4 regions of the Paenibacillus sp. 1SOY10 genome follow, and region 1 is predicted to be linked to each of the others. Evidence: predicted binding sites of a transcription regulator. Region 1 holds the regulator's gene; each other region holds the start of a gene.

Region 1 (4,990 bases):
TCTTGCGTTTTCGTTCCTGACCGGCTCCGATCGCCAGTCCGCCTCCGCGCATTTTAATCGCCATCAACAATGCGCCGAGCATCACCAGCGATAACAGGAGGGGAATCATGTTCACTACGCCGGTTATCCCTAGAAATATAAGCAGTACAGGGACAAAACCAACAGCAACCTCCACCATCCATCTACGCATTAGGCCATACCCCCATCCGCTGTGGCGTACGCGGCAAAATAATAAACTTACTGCTTTGCCCGTCCGTTAATGTGATATAGACATACTCATTGTCCATTTCCGCCGTGGCTTTGAGTTCTTTATGATCTTGTTCCATTTGCTCCAGAGCTGCCGTAATCTCCGTATATTGCTTGTTCTCCATCGCCTGAGCGACAGCAAACATGGCATTCTCCCATAGCTCGTTCAATTCCGGAGAAGCATTGTCCGCCACATCTATCTTCAATTCACGGGTGCCGATTTGCTTCTTCCCATCCTGCTCCAAATGCCGAATCACAGCTCCCAAATCGGTACCTGGTACCAAATCCAGCTTGACACCAAGCTCCTTAGGCTGTATATCCAGCTGCACCTGACTCACACCTTCAACATCCTTTAACAAGTTCTCCAGCGGGCGTTCTATTGCCCATTCTTGGTAAAGGAACCAACCGCCGAACAGTACAACTCCGGAAATGACGATACTGGCAGCAACTCGTCCAACACGCAGTTTCACGCGTTTGCCTCCTTTATCTGTAATAAATTATTCCGCCATAAGGCAGCTTCAAATATAGAATTAATTATATCTTTTTGTATATCATTGTTACAAACAATAGTATATCATACCGTATATCAAAATTCGAAAAAAAAGAATGGAAAACAAAAAAACAGTTTCGAAAGATCAGGTCTGCATCCTGAACTTCGAAACTGCTATGTCATGTCAACGATTAGGTAACGTAAATACCTCTGACAAAGGTTCGCCGGTACTGAAGCTGAAGAACCGATAATAATGATGGGCTTGCTGCTTGTAGAACAATTGCCAGACCAACTGGTCATTATAAATTCCCGGCAACAGACGGACCACCTCGATATCCGGCAACGTTTCCTTGATGATCCCTCTGATCTGGTCTTCGGACTTGCCTTCAGACAACAGGCGGACTTCCGGTTTCCCGTCTTGCGGTAACCAGACCATAATCTCCCGCCCATCCTCATCCTGTCCTTGAATCACAAAGCAAACCTTGTCCCAGACCGACTTCCATACCTCATCGCTGCGGACCAGTTCTGTCTCCTGTTTGGCTTGCTGAACCGCCGCCCTTTCGGCTTCCCAAGTATCCTCGTGAATATATATGTAGAACCGGTAGAGACCGATGAGCACTATCAACAGAATAATGATGGAGAGCAGGATCCATTGGGTTCGCTTCCTCAACCTTCTCTTCCTTTCTCTAAGCAGGCAACTGTAAGCCTCTTTTATCTTTCACCATGTATACTCACAGTGTACACCTGTATCTATATCAGTTGGACGGAACGATTAACGTGTCAATAACCCGTCAAATGCCTCTTGAGCCTCATAACGGATACGCTCTTCATCAAGTGTCAGGCAAGCCCCGTTCTTCACAACTTGCTTCCCATTAACCCATACATGCTCTACATCCCCTGAACCAGCGGAGTAAACCGCATGAGATACATAGTCCGTCTTCGGAACGAAATGTGCCTGTTCCGTGTTCAGCGCAATGAAATCTGCCTTCATTCCGGCAGCAAGCTTACCCGTCTCGGGCAAGAATACGGAACGCGCTCCGTATTCGGTCCCCATCTTCAGCGCTTCAAGTGCCGGAACAGCCGTAGGATCCCCAGATACTCCTTTATGAATCAAGGCCGCCAGACGAACTTCCTCCAGCATATCCAGATTATTGTTACTAGCCGGACCATCTGTGCCGAGGGATACGACGATGCCCTTCTTCAGCATTTCCGGCACACGGGCTACTCCGCTAGCCAACTTCAGGTTACTGCCCGGATTATGCGATACCGTCACTTGATGAGCCGCCAAAATATCCAGCTCCTCATCTGTTAAATGCACAGCATGGGCTAATAGAGTAGGCCGTGAGAACATGCCCAGATTCAATAAATGTTGAACCGGACGGACTCCGTAATCTTTAACATTTTGTTCAACTTCAGCCCGGGTCTCCGACATATGAGTATGCATCGGCAAATCCAGATCATGGGCCGCCTGTACGAATTTCTGAATGAACTCTGGCGGACAGGTATACGGAGCATGCGGCGATAACATCGTCGTAATCCGTCCATCCGCCTGACCCTGCCAATTACGAGCAAAGGCAATGGCTTCGTTCAGCTTCTGATCTTGTACCTCGGGTGGACATAGACCAATGGCCCCCCGCATAAGCACAGCCCGAATACCGGATTCCTGGGCGACCTTGGCCACCTCATCCATATGATCATACATGTCCAGGAAGGTCGTAGTCCCCCCCTTGAGCATTTCCAATACCGACAATGCCGTGCCAACACGTACATCCTCTGCTGTAAATTTGGCTTCCATCGGCCACATCTTTTCTTCGAGCCAGGTTTGCAGCACCATGTCGTCACCGTAACCTCTTAGCAGTGACATAGCAGCATGGCCATGGGTATTAATCAACCCGGGAAGAAACAGCAGGCCTTTACCATCAAAGCTTTCTGCACCCTCCACACCTTCGGGGCGTTCTTCCCCAATGTAAGTGATTGTATCACCCTCAACCAGCATATAACCTTGAATAACCGGACGCTCCTGATCCAATACCGCGAACGTCCCGTTCTTTATTAACCATTTTCGACTCATACTTCAGCATGTTCCTTTCCATTTTCCAGATAATAGGCCAGACTCAATAAGTCCGTTGTAAAGTCAGCCGCATGAATCCGTACTTCCGGCGGAACCTTCAATATGGTAGGGGCAAAATTCAATATTGCTCCGATGCCTGCGGCTACCAGTTGGTCTGCAACTCGTTGGGCTTCGAAATCCGGTACGGTAATGATGCCGATACGAATTTTTTCCTTCCTGACTGTATCCACCAACTCTTCAATCGGCCGGATCGTAATATTATTGATCTGCGTTCCGATTTTGTCTGGAGAAGCATCAAACACCGCCACAATCTTCATGTTATCCTTCAGATAAGCATTGTAATTGGATAACGCATGACCAAGATTACCAGCACCCACAAGGGCTACATTGATCTGTTGGTCGAGATTTAAAATCTGTTGAATCTTCTCAATGAGATAGGCAACGTCGTAGCCGATGCCCTTACGTCCAAAGTCTCCGAAATACGCCAAGTCCTTGCGAATTTGCGCTGGATTCAAATCCAGCTTCTGGCCCAGTTCCTGGGATGATACCGTAGGAACTTCCCTCCGGCTTAATTCATTCAAGAAGCGCAGATACACCGGCAATCGACGGACCACCGCATCAGAAATTTTATCTGATTTCATAATCATTCCCCCTCATCAACTTTACTTCATTTCATCAGCTTGATCAGCTTCATCAACCTGCAGCCATTCCGAGATACGTGAGACCATTTGGCCTAGCGGCATATGCTCCATCTTCGGTCCGGGCAAAGAATATAAGAAATACTTTCCGTAGTAGGATTCCAAGATACGTGTATCATAAACAATCACAATGCCGCGGTCCTGTGACGAACGTACCAGTCGTCCAAAACCCTGCTTGAAGCGGATGACCGCCTGCGGCACAGATAACTTCATAAATGGATTCTTCTTCTCGCGTTGTAATCGTTCGCTCTTCGCCTCCACCAGCGGATGGTTCGGCGGTTGGAAGGGTAAACGGACAATCGCCAGACTCGTCAGAGCCTCGCCAGGAATGTCAACACCTTCCCAGAAGCTGCTTGTGCCAAGCAGAACGGAAGCATCTTGCCCTTGGAAGCGACGCGTCAATTTGGTTCTGCTCCCGCTATCCATCCCCTGCCCAATCACTGTAATGCCCTTCTGGGCCAGCAAGGTCTTCAGCGGCTCATATACTTGTCGCAGCATCCGGTATGATGTGAATAACACCATCATTCTTCCCCGGGTTACTACTGCGGAGTCAGCAAGAGACTGTACCAGTGTATTGACGAAATGATCGTCACCTACTCCGCCCTTGACACTAGGGAAATCCCGCGGGATGACGAGCAGCGCCTGATCACGGTAATTAAACGGCGATGGGAGCATCGTGGTGACAAGCTTGTTCTCGCTTGCCGCCTCCGCTAAGCCCAGTTGTTCCACCATATACTGAAATGATTTATCGACCGACAAGGTAGCCGAGGTCATCACCACGCTCTTCTTCTTGTCGAAGAAATATTCCTTCAGTTGGGCACTGACGTCAATAGGTACCGCGTACATCTGCAACGAACGACTACGATAGTTACCGCTCGCTTCCATCCAGTACACCGTATCATCGCTCTCCAGCTTCATGAAGAACCGCAGTGCTTCCCGTTCGGTCGCCAGATCCTTGAACAAACCGCTGATGTCAGTCAGCAAGCTCTCAGACCCGTAATCATCCTGGTCCTCACGAATTTCGCTGAGCATGCGTTCACCCTTGCGGAGAACATCCCCCAACGCAACATATATTTGATTCTCCAGAGCGGTCAAGGTATCCCATTCCTTGGGCTCCTTACCTGGCAAGAGTCGATACACGAATTGCCCCGGATCACCAGGTGCCGCGTCACTACGATCCGGCATCAATGAGAACAATTGCTCGCTTAACTTGTCCCAGTTCTCCTTCACCTCAATCAGGTTCGGGTAGATACCATCAATGACCGTACACCATTCGCCTGACTTCTCGCCTGGCGAGGCTTGTAACGCAGCCCGCAAATTAGCCAGCTGACCGGTCTTGCTGTCCTTGAATAAACGAGTCAGAGTATGAACCACTGTAAAGTATTTCATATGGATACCCAAATGTTTGCCTGCTACATCCTCCAGATGGTGCGCTTCATCAATGACCAAATGCTCATAGCCCGGTAATAATTGATGTCCTGCCTG
Region 2 (4,990 bases), on a different contig from region 1:
TGCCATTGAGGGCGTGACGCATTCGCTTTGCTCTACGGAGTTTGAAGATCAGCGTCCGTTCTACGACTGGGCTATCGCTGAGACCGAGATGCCGAATGTCTCTCATCAATATGAATTTGGACGGCTCAATTTGACTCAAACGGTGACCAGCAAGCGTAAGCTGAAAAAGCTGGTGGACGAGAAGATTGTGGATGGCTGGGACGATCCGCGTATGCCAACCATATCCGGATTGCGTCGCCGTGGTTACACGCCAGAGGCAATCCGGTCGTTCGTGTATGAGACCGGGATTTCCAAGGCGTACGGTAGTATTGACGTGAAGATGCTGGAGCATTTCATCCGCGAAGATTTGAAGATGAAGGCCCCGCGCACGATGGCGGTGCTTGATCCGCTTAAGGTTGTAATCACCAACTACCCTGAAGGCCAAACAGAAATGTTGGAGGCCGAGAACAATAGTGAAAATCCGGAGATGGGTAATCGTCAAATTCCCTTCTCGCGCGAGATTTATATTGAGCGGGAAGACTTCATGGAGAACCCGCCAAATAAATATTTCCGCTTGTTCCCGGGGAATGAGGTGCGCTTGAAGCATGCTTATTTCATCAAGTGTAATGAGGTTATCAAGGACGAGCATGGCGAAGTGGTGGAAATTCACTGCACCTATGACCCGGAAACCAAGAGTGGTAGCGGCTTTACCGGACGTAAAGTAAAGGGAACGATTCACTGGGTGGAAGCAAGCCAGGCGGTACCGGCAGAATTCCGTCTCTTCGAGCCATTGATTCTGGAAGAGGAAGAGGTTGAGGGAGTAGCACTGGACGAATCACCAGCAGGCTTGCTGGATGCCGCCGAAGGTCTACTGGATGAATTGGACCCGGCAACTGCGAATCTGGAAGAGTCGGTTGAGGAGAAGACATTCCTTGACCTGATTAATCCGAATTCCTTAACCATTGCTCAAGGCTTTGTAGAGCCTGGGATGAAGGATGCCGCGCCGCAGGATAAGTTCCAATTCTTCCGTCACGGTTATTTCAATGTGGATACCAAGTATTCCGCGCCGGGGCATCTGGTGTTTAACCGGATTGTATCGCTCAAAAGCTCGTTCCAACTGCCTAAATAAACCGAGCTGAATTTAAAAGACCAATAAAAGGGCCCCTCGCCTTCAAGCTATGCTGGACACCAGATAGCATGGAGAACGAAGGGCCCTATTTGTATTGTATATTGATCTATGGTTCGCCTCGAAGGATGACCGGGGAATACCCGTGGCGTCGGATACGATACCACATAGCTGCCAGACCAAGCGCTCCAATCAGTGTCAAGGCAACTCCTGAACGGTACATGATGACGGCTCCAAAGTTCTGGAACATCCAACCGCCGTAAAAACCAGCAAAAATACCGGCCAGACCGCTCACGGCAAAGGCAAAGGCAGCCTGTCCGGCTGAGCGCAGTGGTCTTGGCAGGAACAGGCCAATCAACCGGGTGCCTACATAGAAGAACCCGGCAAACGTGACCGAATGAAGCAGTTGAATAAACAGCACCTGTCCTGGACGGGTGACCTCTGACATGAGATCCCAACGCACGGCTGACAGTATACTGACGATGGTGATACAGGCCATCAGCACAGTCATTTTCTTTTTTAGATATCGATTCATCAGAAGGAAAATCAGCATCTCAAAGGCAGTGGACAGGAACACAGCTCCCCCCACCTCAAGGCGCGACCCTCCCAAATCGACAATAAATAAAGGCATGAAGATATTATTCATAAAGTTCGGGATGGCTACCAGTGTGCCGAAGATAACAAAAGCGACAAAATATTTATATTGCATCACCTGCCCGAGTTCCTTCTTCCCGAACCAGGGGGTGTGGAGTGTTTGGCGAATGGATGGCAAGAGTAGCGTTGAGCCGATAGCCAGCATGAGCGTGCTGCTGAACAGCAAGGAGATTCCATGATGTCCAACCGAATCGATGATCGGTCCGGCGGCCAAGGCAATCAGAGTCCATCCTAACGAACCAAAGAGACGGTAGAGGCCAAATTTCCGTTCCGTATTCTCCGTATAGCCCAATATCAGCGTGTTACTTTGCGACAGGATGGGGCTCTGGAAGAAATATAGCAACAGAATCGTCAGGTACAGCATCGAGAATGTCGTTGCCTTGAACATGAGATGGCCCATCAGCAGCATACCTAGCATCATTACCAGCAGCACGGCCCGAGGATTCTGCCGTTGATCACCCCAGTGGCGCCAGAAGGGGTGGGCCAGCAAGGAGACTAAGGGGCCGATTGCCATCAGGCTGCCAATCTCCAGCTTGTCCATACCGATATCCTGTAGATAGAGCTGGAAGAAGGCAGCAAAAATAACCATAGTGCCATATATGAAAAAGTTAAGAAGCCCTAGCGGCATCAACGAAAAGGACGAATGTCGTTTTGTATCCTGCAAACGCGCCATTCCTTTCTATCCGGTCCTGATTCGTCACAATTGCGCATGTGACTATGATCCCAATGTAACACACAGATGAAAAGGGATACAAACCAAGTTTTAATTGATTTACCATTATTTACAGTTTGCTTGCGGGAAATGTCCGTATCCTTACAGGTTTGTACGTGAAGACTGACACATACTGTTCAAGTATATGTCAGCCGCTTGTGCGATACAATGAACTAAGGGATGAGTTGTAACAAAGATCACATTAAAGCGCTTACATTTAAGGGTATAATGCAGTTAAGCGATACGTGATCCCCCTTAATCATGTGTCGGTATATGCATCTAAGATGATTTCCGGCAGGACTTAAGGAAGTCATCTTTTTTTAACCCTAAGGCAATAAGCAACAAGGAAGCGCGACAAATTAAGGAGATGAATTCAGATGGCTATGCTGTTCAAACCTTTGGTCTACACACAGGAGCAGGTAAGGTGGCTGGAAACTCGCGGATTAGTGTATCATGTGCTGATGGATTTCTTGAGCCGTCCTCCGCGAATGTCCCTGATCGCTCAGTGGAGACACAAACTGGGATTGAACCATAGGATTGAGGGTAGCGAAGGCTGGAGTAAGCTCAAAGCGTATCTGGAGAGTATTGATGAAGACGGCTTCCGCCGCGTATGTCATCAGGAAGCTGAAGAATATATCCGCCTGTTCACGGGTCATGAAGCGGTTGTCCCGGCGTGTGAAAGCATTTATCGCTCCCGTTTGGAAGGGGTAAGTGCCTTTGCCTGCATCGCCAAGGTGAGCAAGAATTACACGGACAATGGCATCGTGTTTAACAAGCTGAACGGAGAGCGCGATGATCATATTGCGCTTGAACTGGAATTTATGGCCGTACTGGCCGAAGGGATGCTGGCGAAGGCTAATCTGCAACAAAGTTGCCTCGCTTTGGCTGATTCGCAAATCAGCTTTCTAAGATTGCATCTGCTAAGATGGGCTCGTCTCTTCTCCAGAGAACTGTTGCAAGCGACGAATAGTCCCTTATACGTAGCGGTGGCTGAACTGATGGATGACTTCCTGATAGCCGATTTGAACGCACTTTGTACCTGGCGGAACAACCAACAGGAAGCAGAGCAGTAATCAACGATATTCTCCCTCTTTCTATAAGAGGTAGTTAAAAAGTCGTCTTTCCAGAACGAAGCAGTTCGAGGAGTGGATTCGACATCGAATCTTGAATTCACCCGGGCCTTCCGTTGCTCACGTAGATCTGTCTACGCTCCGCTACTCAGTCCCTGGCTTCATCCAACCTTCTCGGTCCTGTAAACCCGACTTTTTGAACTCGAACTTAAAAAGCTTCTCATGCTGATTTAACATAGCGTGAGGAGCTTCTTTGTGCTTGGCTATATATTGAGGAAGCGGGACATCATATTCCTGGACATTTTTCATCTACCCAGCTAGGAAGAACGCAATCGATCATGTAGAATATAGACAAGCTATTCTCGCGAAAACCATACAAAGGAGACAACAATGAGACGAGGACTACAAATCATTATCATCGCCCTAGTTCTATTTGCGTTCTACTTCCTTGGATTTGGCGTCTTCGGTAAGTTCGGGGGGACGCTGCTTAGTATATTTCAGACACTTACAGTCATTACTATCGGCTTGGCTATATTTATGGAGAACCGCAATCCTTCCAGCACACTGGCCTGGATCATGGTATTAGCTTTGTTGCCGGGGGTTGGGCTTGTTCTTTACTTCCTGCTGGGGCAAAATTACTTCCGCCGGCGGAAATTTGATAAGAAAGCCGAGCAAGACCGCTTAAGTTATGAACGAATTGACCGGGGTGGCAAATTATTGCCTCGCGATCTGTCCCAGTTCAGCCCGGGGCAGCAACGGTTGCTGCATCTATCCCAGCGGCTGGCGCGGACGCCCTTCTCCATGGCTAGCCGTACGCAGGTGCTTACCAATGGAGAAGAGACCTTCTCTACGCTGCTTCGGGAGATGAAGAAGGCCAAACATCATATCCATATGGAGTATTACATTTACCGTGCGGACGACATCGGCCGGGAGATTCAGAAGACGCTGATTGCGAAGGCTCGTGCCGGGGTTGAGGTTCGCTTTATGTTTGATGCTGTGGGCAGCATTGGATTGCCTAAGGCGTTTATTAACGAACTGAGCGAGGCAGGTGCCAAGATTGGTATCTATGGGGAAGTCCGTTTTCTCGCCTTATCAAGCCGGGTCAATTACCGAAATCACCGCAAAATTGTGGTGATTGATGGGAATACCGGCCTTATTGGTGGGCTTAACGTAGGCGATGAGTATCTAAGTCGCAGCACGACCTATGGATTCTGGCGGGACACGCATATGCTTGTGAAGGGTGAAGCGGTTCGCTCATTGCAAATTATCTTTCTTCAGGACTGGCAATACGTCACGGGTGAGAGGATTATGGACCCGGCTTATTTGTCGCCGGAATTGGAGCAGGGGTGCAGCGGGGCTGTGCAGATTGTACCTAGCGGTCCTGATAATGAAAGTCGTACTCTCAAAAATATCTTCTTCGCCATGATTACTTCAGCCAAAAAATCGGTA
Region 3 (4,990 bases), on a different contig from region 1:
GAGGAGCTTGAGGTCCTTCGCGGACGTAATATGTTCGATATCGACTCCGATGCCAAGATGGCAAGAACGCTGCTTAATCGTAAAATCTATACCGTACGAGAAAAGGAATATAGCATCCAGATCAAAACAATGCTCGTTAGCGAGGGGGTATTGCAAGTTTGGGTGGACATGAGGCCATACGTTCGGCCTTAACAGACGAGCAGCTTGTTCATAGAGCCTCCTCGTCAACCCATGCCCGCACTTCTATCTGACGGATGTCCCTTCGCGGTATTTCATGCTAGAATAAGGGCAAATATGGATGGTCCGCAAGGAGGTCGTCAGGATGATAGAAACGATTCAATACATATTGTACAGCTTCTTAATTATTGCCTGCTTAAGTTCTCTATTCTTCAGCTTCAAATCTCGCCGTTCTCTGGAACCGGTGACCAGAGCCCTGGCCGGAGCCAAAATGAACATCAGCATGGGTCTCATGCTCATTATTCTGGCATTCATTCAAATGTTCATGTTCAGCGGCTCTACACTTCGCGTTATCATCGGCGCGGTATTTATGGTGCTCGGAGCGTTCAATATCTTTGCCGGCATTCGTAATCACGGCATGTATTCCCGTCAGAAGCAGGGATAACCGGATCACTATACTTTAAAGCGAAGCGCCCTGCCAACAGGTCCTTGCGGGACTAATGGCAGGGCGCTGATAGCAGATCAGGCCTTATGATATGGGTCAAGCATGGTCGATAGATTGCAATGTCATAACCGCCTTGGAGATTAACATGTCCTGGTAGGTCAGCGTAATCTCCAGCTTACAGGCCCGGCGGCTCATCTCCAGTACCAGCGCACTGATAATCACCGGGTTCTCGATCTGTACCGGGCGAATGAAATACGTGGTTATGTTATCCACGACAAAATCGCCACCGCTGGCATCCTTCGCTACTCTCAAGCCCGCTTGGGTCATCAACGAGGTCAACACGCCGTGTGAAATGGTCCCGAGGTCCGTGGACATTTGCGGCGTGATCATCCCACGAAAGAACAGCTTCCCTTCTGCATCCCGTTCTTCAGCAAACCCGTTCCACATCAGATGCTCGAACGTCTCACCAAGCTGCGGCTGGTTACGAACATCCCGCATCGCATGCAGTACCTCCCGTCTCGTAACGGACGAGACCAGCTTGCGGTTGCGGTCAACCACAGGCAGGAAATCAATCCCTTCCCAGACCATGATTTGCGCCGCCGATGCCAGCGAAGTTTGCAGGCCGACGGTAATTGGATGACGGGTCATACACTTCTCAATCGTCTGATCTCCGCTCAGCTCTTCGACATTTTTGCGGCTGACGATACCTATGACCCGATTCCATTCGTCCACCACAGGGAAATGCAGGCTTCCTGTCTCCAGCGAGAGTTGGTCAAAATCAGAAATATTACTCGTCGCCTTAAGCATATTGACGCGTGGCTTGCGGGCAACAATATCCTCCACAAGCATAATCTTCTTTTTTATCAGGCGGTCAAATAAGGCACGGTTAATCATGGAGGCTACCGTAAATGTATCGTGTCTTGAAGAGATGATAGGTAGCGCCAGCTTATCAGCCAACGCCTTGACTTCACGGCTTGTCCCGAATCCCCCGGTAATCAGCACCCCAGCCCCTTGCTCCAAGGCCAAGGAATGGGCATTGTCACGGTTCCCGACGATCAACAGGCTGCCTGCATCGATGTACCTGGCCATTGCATCAATCTTCATCGCACCGATGACATATTTATGCAGGGTCTTGTCCAAGCCTTCCCCACCACCCAGCACATGTCCTTCTACGATATCCACCACATCGCCGAAGCTCAATTGGTCAGAGATATTTCTCGGCTTCTTCTCTACACGAACTGTGCCAATCCGTTCCTTCGTGATGACGATTCCGAGATTCTCCGCTTCCTTGACCGCGCGGTAGGCCGTCCCTTCACTGACGCTCAGCGCCTTGGCCAGCTTACGTACGGATATCTTCGTTCCAATCTTCAATCCTTCGATATGCTGTAGCAACTGCTCGTGTTTAGTTACGCTCTCTTCCGGCCCCTCCAACTGTTATACCCCCTTACCCGAATCTGTACTACTCTGTTTCTATTATACACATTCAGGCGTAAGTCAGCCAGACCGTAGACAGAACTAGTAGAGAGAACAAGATTTCAAGCATCCCGGACTGCTTCGCGGTAATGCCGGTACGTGGAAGAATAATGGCTCGAGCCAGTAAAATCACTGCGGCGGCCACCAGGATTAAGGCAGGCAACCGTAGAGACAGAAGCGTTAAACCGAGATGATATATAACCGAATATCCATAGAATCGCTTATTATGGCGCTCGCGAATGATTGTTTTTACATAAAAAGCCGTACCGATGAAATATAGCATACTAATCAGGAACAGCTCGAAGGCCAGATGGTAGTCGTTACCGCCTCCTAGCCGATACGACACGAACACCATCAAGCTAAACTGCACGATAGCTGCCATATCGTTAAGCAAGGCCCGCTCGCGCTTTCGCTTGGCGTAATAGACGTTAACAGCAAATAAGGGCAGGAACAGGGAGGCCATTAAGATAACACCAGGACGAATCCATAGCAGCCCTGCGGCTGCAGGAACCAGCAGAAGGCCATACAGGATTATGGGCCCCCTAACGCGGCCAAATTTGCCTGTACGCACCCATTGGAGAAGCGGAAACATCAATAAGTAAATGAGTAGCCAGCAAGTAAATAACCAGACATGAATGACTCCTGGAGTCGAGGCCAGCATACCGAATAGAAATGGAATAACGAGCATCGCCCAAGCCCCGTGTTGATTGGGAATATAGTCTTTAATTCTCAAAGCGTTTGATCGCTCCTTCCAGATGTTAGCAAGCACAAATTACCGACATTATAATCGCCTTTCCTCCCCGGTCCAGTGACTTCTGTCACTAGATTATTGACGGCTTAAGCAAACATAGCAGAGAAATATATTGCCATAGTCCTTCTTGTGATTTGTATCACATTCGCACCTGAACCCCTTGATATAATGATGGCGAATCATTCATTCTATCTATTCAGGAGGGACTCATATGAGCCAATTCAAAGTGACTGTCAATGCTACGGAATATCCGCCGCAATTGAAACATAAGACCATTTTTGCCGCCTACAATTCGTTACAGCCCGGTGAGGCTATGCTGCTTGTTAATGATCATGATCCGGTGCCACTGCGCTTCCAATTTGATGCCATGCATCCAGGCGCCTTCACATGGGAGTATATCGAACAAGGACCAGATATGTTCCAAGTGAAAATCGGCAAAAACTAAGCGGGGAGTGGCGACACTATGGCTACGATTACCGTGATTGACGAGAAAACAATCAAGATTGCCGTACAGCTTGAAGATGCGCTGACCATGCTGGAAGAAGCGGAAAATCACTTGGAGCTGTATGCGGATGAAATTTTGACGATTGCCGAAAAGATGCCTGAGTTTCAATATACGTACTTCTGCTTCTATGCCTACGATACCGCTACCTTATTTGAGAAAATGCTTGGGATCGATCCCAAGCAGTATCTATCCTTTTCTCTCGATGCGCCGGACTCCTTCTTCTACACGCTGTTCGGTGGTATGAAGGGACTAAGCGGGGCGGCGAGGCTATGCCGGGCACTCACACCTGAGTAAGCTGGAGCAGCAAAAAAACAGCAAGCGAGAAGGGCATTTCACATTTCCCTCTCACTTGCTGTTTTTACTATGTCGCCTATCATCGGCTTCGAGCCATCAAACGTTCTCGCGCTGCTCACCGCGCTCCTGCCATTGAAGCTGCCATTCCCGGTATTTGGCGCGCCGAATTTTATCCAATTCCCGCTGCTTCTCTTCGCTGACACCAAGAATGAAGTATAGATGTGCCCCGATCACCAGGAAGGCAAACCCCGCCCATACGGCTCCAAACCAGGATACAAACCCGGCCCCCGGCTCAAAGGAAATTAACGGCAACGCGTACACCAGCATGGCCAAAGCCAGAATTAAATAAATGACATTCTTCCATTTACTTGCTCTCTTTACGGTCTTCATCTTTCACAGCTCCCTCATTTCATAGAATAGAAGATTCCAACTTACCTTGTCTCTTCTATCTCTATGAACCAAGCTGCAAGAATATGAGAGAAAGCTGCGAACTCACTTCAAAATTCCAGATTGGCTATTTAAGCCTCTCCTCCATACAAATGCTGCAAGCTATCCGTAATGATCTTGTTGACGTCCTGAATGATGACACTAAGCTTCTGTTCGGCATCGAACAAGCGACGGATATTGAGATTGAGGCTAAGCACTTCAAACAGCTTCTCCATCTGCTCCATTTCCTCTTGTGCAGGCATATCTCCGGACATCATGCGTTGCTGTACCTCTGCCTGACGAGTACGGAAATTGTCCAGCATTTGCTTGCTTTCAGGGTCCGCATCCACCAGTTTCATGGCTGCTGTAATCTCCGTTACCTCCTTGCTATCCTTCAGAGCTGCTGCCAATTCATGTGCCTTGTCGTAAATATTCATGTAATCTCCTCCTAATGATTAGTTGACAATAATCTTAGTTAGTCAAAAGCATAAAGATAGCCTGGAACAAGCCAATGATACCGCCTAGCACCGCTCCCAACCACGTAATTGCTCGAAATTCCTTCCCCGAAATACCTAAAATAATTTCCTCCAGGCGTTCGACGGGGAACTTCTTGACCTGCTCTTCAACAAGTTCGGGTAACCCCACCGCTTGGATCACCGCTGGAATCACGCTAGCAGCTACAGTCAGTACCCGCTCCGTCAGCCGGGGAATCCCGGTCATCACTTGCTCCCGCCAAGGTTCCACGAAAGAGCTGATTCGGAGCTGCTCTACCCGCGTGATCCAATCGTAAATCGGCCATTGTCCGATATGCTCTTCCAGCCATGCCCCGGCCTCCTGACCGGTCACAATAGCAAGCAGTTCTGCCGCCGGCAATTCTCCGTACTGCTCCATTCTCGCTTCAATCGCCTGGGCTGTCTTG
Region 4 (4,990 bases), on a different contig from region 1:
AATGCTGGTTCAGACGAGATAAGAGCTGCTCCAGATCACTTTTGGGAACCGGCTTTAGCACGTAGTCAAAGGCATGAAGCTGTACAGCCTGACGCGCATACTCAAAATTGTCATAACCGCTGATAATGACCACGACCAGCTCTGGAAATTGCTTGTGCAGCAAGTTGGTCAGATCGAGTCCGTTCATGTTTGGCATATTAATATCAATAAAGCAGACGTGAGCAGGCTGCTGCTCTAATTGCTGTATCGCTTCCCCTGCATTCTTGGCTTCTGCAGAGACGGAGAACGGATAGTGGCTGCTTTCAATAAATTGCCTCAACCCCCGGCGAATAATGGGTTCATCATCTACGAGCATGATTTTCCACATGTTACTCACTCCCTTTTATAGCATTCAACGGCAGGTGGATTGTCATGGTGGTCTGTTCCTCGCTGCTGCTTATAATCAGCCCATAACCATCCCCATGCAGCATACGAATTCGATGGTTCACGCTATACAGGCCGAACCCGGTTACGGCTCCGTCCTGTCTATCCTCCGCCAGCATCTCATTAATTCTGGCCAGCTTGTCTGGCGGGATCGGAAGTCCGTCATTATCGACACACACGACAAGCTTATCCTCTTCGGTATAAGCCTGAATAGATATGGTGCATCTCTGGTCTTCCAGCGGCTTGATGCCATGATAGATGGCGTTCTCTACCAGAGGCTGGAGCATGAAGCGTATGACCTGATGTTGCGAGATTCCATCCTCGTACTCAAGCCTATAATCAAGAATTTCCTCATACCGGACACATTGAATTTGCAAGTAGCTCTCCACATGATATAATTCCTGCTCCAGCGAGATATACGTCTCTCCATTGCCAAGACTGAGTCTGAAGTAGCTGCTGAGCGCCTCCACTATTTCAACGATATTATCCGCCCCGTATTCTCCAGCCATCCATTGAATGGTATCCAGGGTATTATACAAAAAATGCGGCTTGATCTGCTCATGCACCAGTCTGAGCTCAATCGCCTGTTTCTCTTGCTCGGAACGATACAGTTGTACCAGCATTTCGTTAAAGCTGTGAGCCAGGTCGCCAATTTCATCCTGCCGCGATTCATCCGCACGGATCTCCTGATTGCCCCGCTGCACATTCTTCATCACCTGACGAAGTGCCTGAATAGGGCGAATAATCGAGGTGAGCAGCATCGTTAGCAGTAGCATAAAGATCAAGCCAAGCAGAGTTCCTACAATTAGAGCTGTTCGCTGGGTTTTAACTACAGCCACGGACAGCTCGGAGTCTGGTACCTCAAGTACGATCTTCCATCCCTTTACACTATCAATCGAGGCCTCAAATACACTGACACCCTCGCAGCCTTTACTGTGGTTGCAATTTGCCATTTGCAGCTCCTGCTCGTCGATTCCACCGACAATCAGCTTACCAAGCTGATCATAGAGGGAGATGTCCTCCGCAATCTCCTTCATCTTCTCCAGCGAGACAGCAGCGGCAATGTAGGCAGCCTCTTCAGTCTTCATGGGCTGAATGGGATAGAGAATGACGACAATCTCTACACCGTTTGCCTTGGATACAATAGGATGGCTGACCACATAGTCGGCCTTCGATTCAATGAGATGCTGGTAGTAGGGACGATTCAAAATAGAGAAGGGCTTGTCCTCCATCCCCCAAGAGAAGGCATGAATATCCACGATGCGAATGGATTCATATTCTTCCTGCTTTCGACTTTCGAGTCGATGTGCCTCCTGCAGAAGCTGCTCTCTGGACCATTGATGGCTAGAAGCGAGCGCAGCCAGCGTATCAATTTCACCAATTCTTTGATTGAACCAATAATCTATTTGATCACTGCGAGCATCCAGCACCTGCTGGGTTAAGCTTTTATTTAACGGAACTACGGTATGGTTCATTTCCATATAAATAGTGACCAAAAGAGTAAGAAACAGCAGCACAAAGCAGCCACCTGAATACAATAAGAGCTTTTTCTGTATAGAGTTCATCATGCTGTCCGGCTCCTTATCTATGGAATCGTATAAATGGCTTGGAATAAAGCCCGAAAAGGATAAAAAATATCGCAATCGTGCAAATACTTGAGAGCACACCTATCCTATAATTACTCATGTGCACATTTTCACATGAAAGACGGCTGTTGTCCAGCAGCCTGCTGCAAGAAGTGGATGCTGGTCGTCAGAGATGAACTGAAGGGGAGAATGCAATCATGCAACGAATCTATTCTAAACGAGTAATGGCCTTGCTATTAGCTGTATGCCTAATGCTTATGGTCGCTGCTTGCGGAGGCAAGGAGACACCAAGTGCGAACAATACCGAAGGAACCGGAAGCAAGGTGGTTGAGGGTGTTGGCCAAGGCAAGCACGGAGACATTAAGGTTAAGGTGACCTTTAAGGACAACCAAATTACCGATATTGAAGTCGTAGAGAATAAGGAAAATGAAGTGCTGGCAGAGCCGGTTTACACTCAACTGAAGGAAGTAGTTATTGCCATGAACAGCCCGGAGGTTGACGCTATTAGCGGCTCTACTGTAACGAGCAATGGCTACCTGGATGCCATTAAGGATGCAATTGCCAAGTCTGGCTTGACCTTAGCTGTGGCTAACGCCGCAGCTAATACTACCCAGAGTAAGGAAGCCGCCGAACAGATCTATGATGTAGTTGTCATCGGTGCCGGCGGTGCGGGCTTCAGTGCGGCGATTGAAGCCAATCTGGCTGGAGCTCAGGTCGTCCTGTTGGAGAAAATGCCGACTGTGGGAGGGAATACACTCATATCGGGCGGCGAGATGAACGCGCCTAACAACTGGGTGCAACAAAAGCTAGGAATTACGGATGATTCAGCGGATTTGTTCTATGAAGATACGCTGAAGGGCGGAGATAATTTGGGTTCACCCGAGATGGTGCGGATTCTGGCAGATCATGCTCTGGCTGCTGCCGAGTGGCTGCGCGATGAGGTGAAGGTGGAATTTCTGCCGGATCACTTGTTCCAATTTGGCGGTCACTCCAGAAAACGTGCTCTGATTCCAGTAGGTCATACAGGAGCTGAGCTGATTACAAAGCTGAAGGCCAAGACAGAGGAACAAGGCGTTACGATCAAGACGAATATGAAGGCCGATGCCCTGATTACCGATGATCAAGGCAGAGTAACCGGAGTAGAAGCTACAGATGGTAGCGGCGACAAAATTTTGTTCCATGCCAACAAGGGAGTTGTAGTCGCTACAGGCGGGTTTGGCTCTAATGTAGAGATGCGTAAGAAGTACAACCCGGAAATGGATGAAAAGTACATGTCGACCGATACACCGGGAACTACAGGTGATGGAATTGTCATGGCTGAAGCTTTGGGCGCCAGGCTCACCAATATGCAGTATATCCAGACTTATCCGGTGTGTAATCCGGAGACAGGGGTTATTTCTCTGGTTGCAGACTCCCGGTTCGACGGTGCGATTCTGATTAATCAAGAGGGCGAGCGCTTTGTCGAGGAACTGGAGCGTCGGGATGTGATCTCGAAGGCCATCCTTGCTCAGACAGGCGGCTACACCTATCAGCTCTGGAATCAGAAGATTGCAGATATCGGCAAGACCATCGAAGTCCATCAGGATGAATACGATATGCTGATCAAGCAAGGCTTGTTATACAAGGCTGATACTTTGGAAGAAGCGGCGAAGTTCTTCAATGTGGATATCGATAAACTGAAGGCTACCGTGGAAAAAGTAAATCAATATGCAGACACAGGCGATGATCTTGATTTTCACCATCGCGGCGGGCTGGTCTCGCTGGAGGCAGGACCTTACTATATTCAAAAGGCCGTCCCTTCTGTCCATCATACAATGGGTGGACTTGTCATCGACGAGAAGACACATGTCATTCATGAAGACGGCAGTATCATTCCCGGTCTGTATGCGGCAGGCGAGGTTACAGGTGTGCTTCACGGTACGAACCGCCTCGGAGGTAATGCCATTGCTGATATCTTTACCTTTGGCCGTATTGCAGGACAACAGGTTGTAGCCGAGAATTAATTCAGGAATAACATAGAATCATAAGAATGCTCCCCATACCGTGCAGGCATTTTGTACTTCACCTGTCTACTATATGGGGAGCATATCTATTTTTTACTTTAGCACCACTTGGCTTCGGTCAGCTCTTACAAGCTTGTTCTATTGCAGCTCGATGTAATAAAGATTAATCGAATCTGCCTTGGTGATCGTATGGGTACCGGGGGCAAGCGGCACACTCACCACGCCGTCCGTCAAGGTATAGTTAGTACCATCGATTTTGATCTTTTTGCCGCTCTCTTGGTTAAATACCAGCGTTAGCGTCGAAGCCTCTGTGGTAGTAAATTCAATACGTGTCGCTGTCTCGATCTTCAAGCATTGGGTTAAGGTTAGTCCCTTGTAAACGACCGTCCCCTTGCTGGTAGACAGATTCCCCTGAATGTTGAAGAAGTCACTGCTGGTTCCCGCCGTTGTGAAGTTATGGGCCAGTTCCCCGGTAATCGGGCCTGTGCCTGGATTTGGTTCTGGTTCTGGCTCGGGTTCCGGTGATGTGGAAGAATTGCCACCCACGGAAACAAGCTGCGTGGTATAGCTTCTTATTTTATTCATCAGTGCCGTGTTCATGGCATAGGACGTATCGTCTACAGCGTTATTAAATTGCCAATCAAAGTCCCCGCCATCCAGCCGTCCGGCTTCCGCAGTGACAATTTGCTGGACCGCATTCACACTATCGATATTTGAACTGGATACCCCCAAATCGAGACGGGTATCGAAGTTATTGTAAGCCGTGCCGCCTTTTAAGGCTTTATACGAGCTGGGTACGCTTTCATTTCTTGATGAAGCCAGATACGCATCAAAGGAAGTGGCATGGGCCGATGTCGTACCACTATTGGAATTCGCGTAAATCAAGCTGTCGGCATCCACGATGATATTGTTGTATGCCTTGATGACGCCGCCATCTTCACCGGAGAAGGTGCCATCTCCCAAAGCGTCGGTGCCTTG

What was found. The regulator Rex, encoded in region 1, represses fermentation and respiration genes when NADH is low (regulators of the CRP and FNR family bind a similar motif). The targets are predictions, from matches to a motif close to TTGTGAAATATTTCACAA.
Region 2: AC1VOR_RS12100 (TorD/DmsD family molecular chaperone) is a predicted target of Rex. The motif match lies at 2,657-2,674, and genes of this name have one in related genera.
Region 3: AC1VOR_RS05105 (DUF2249 domain-containing protein) is a predicted target of Rex. The motif match lies at 2,974-2,991, and genes of this name have one in related genera.
Region 4: AC1VOR_RS14465 (flavocytochrome c) is a predicted target of Rex. The motif match lies at 2,108-2,125, and genes of this name have one in related genera.

The regions. Positions count from the first base shown of each region.
Region 1 is NZ_JBXENK010000002.1:833,983-838,972, reverse strand. It holds gene AC1VOR_RS09800 (AAA family ATPase) at 1-190, opposite strand, end outside; gene AC1VOR_RS09795 (hypothetical protein) at 183-716, opposite strand; gene AC1VOR_RS09790 (cell wall elongation regulator TseB-like domain-containing protein) at 921-1,406, opposite strand; gene AC1VOR_RS09785 (amidohydrolase) at 1,509-2,807, opposite strand; gene AC1VOR_RS09780 (redox-sensing transcriptional repressor Rex) at 2,804-3,448, opposite strand; gene dinG (ATP-dependent DNA helicase DinG) at 3,470-4,990, opposite strand, start outside.
Region 2 is NZ_JBXENK010000003.1:276,855-281,844, forward strand. It holds gene AC1VOR_RS12090 (glutamine--tRNA ligase/YqeY domain fusion protein) at 1-1,108, shown strand, start outside; gene AC1VOR_RS12095 (MFS transporter) at 1,215-2,432, opposite strand; gene AC1VOR_RS12100 (TorD/DmsD family molecular chaperone) at 2,849-3,544, shown strand; gene cls (cardiolipin synthase) at 3,932-4,990, shown strand, end outside.
Region 3 is NZ_JBXENK010000001.1:1,099,979-1,104,968, forward strand. It holds gene AC1VOR_RS05085 (sporulation membrane protein YtrI) at 1-192, shown strand, start outside; gene AC1VOR_RS05090 (YtpI family protein) at 323-622, shown strand; gene AC1VOR_RS05095 (DRTGG domain-containing protein) at 719-2,053, opposite strand; gene AC1VOR_RS05100 (YwiC-like family protein) at 2,106-2,828, opposite strand; gene AC1VOR_RS05105 (DUF2249 domain-containing protein) at 3,058-3,291, shown strand; gene AC1VOR_RS05110 (hypothetical protein) at 3,310-3,645, shown strand; gene AC1VOR_RS05115 (hypothetical protein) at 3,742-4,035, opposite strand; gene AC1VOR_RS05120 (YlbF/YmcA family competence regulator) at 4,164-4,508, opposite strand; gene AC1VOR_RS05125 (DUF445 family protein) at 4,543-4,990, opposite strand, start outside.
Region 4 is NZ_JBXENK010000005.1:99,579-104,568, reverse strand. It holds gene AC1VOR_RS14475 (response regulator transcription factor) at 1-367, opposite strand, end outside; gene AC1VOR_RS14470 (sensor histidine kinase) at 369-1,991, opposite strand; gene AC1VOR_RS14465 (flavocytochrome c) at 2,207-4,012, shown strand; gene AC1VOR_RS14460 (pectate lyase family protein) at 4,151-4,990, opposite strand, start outside.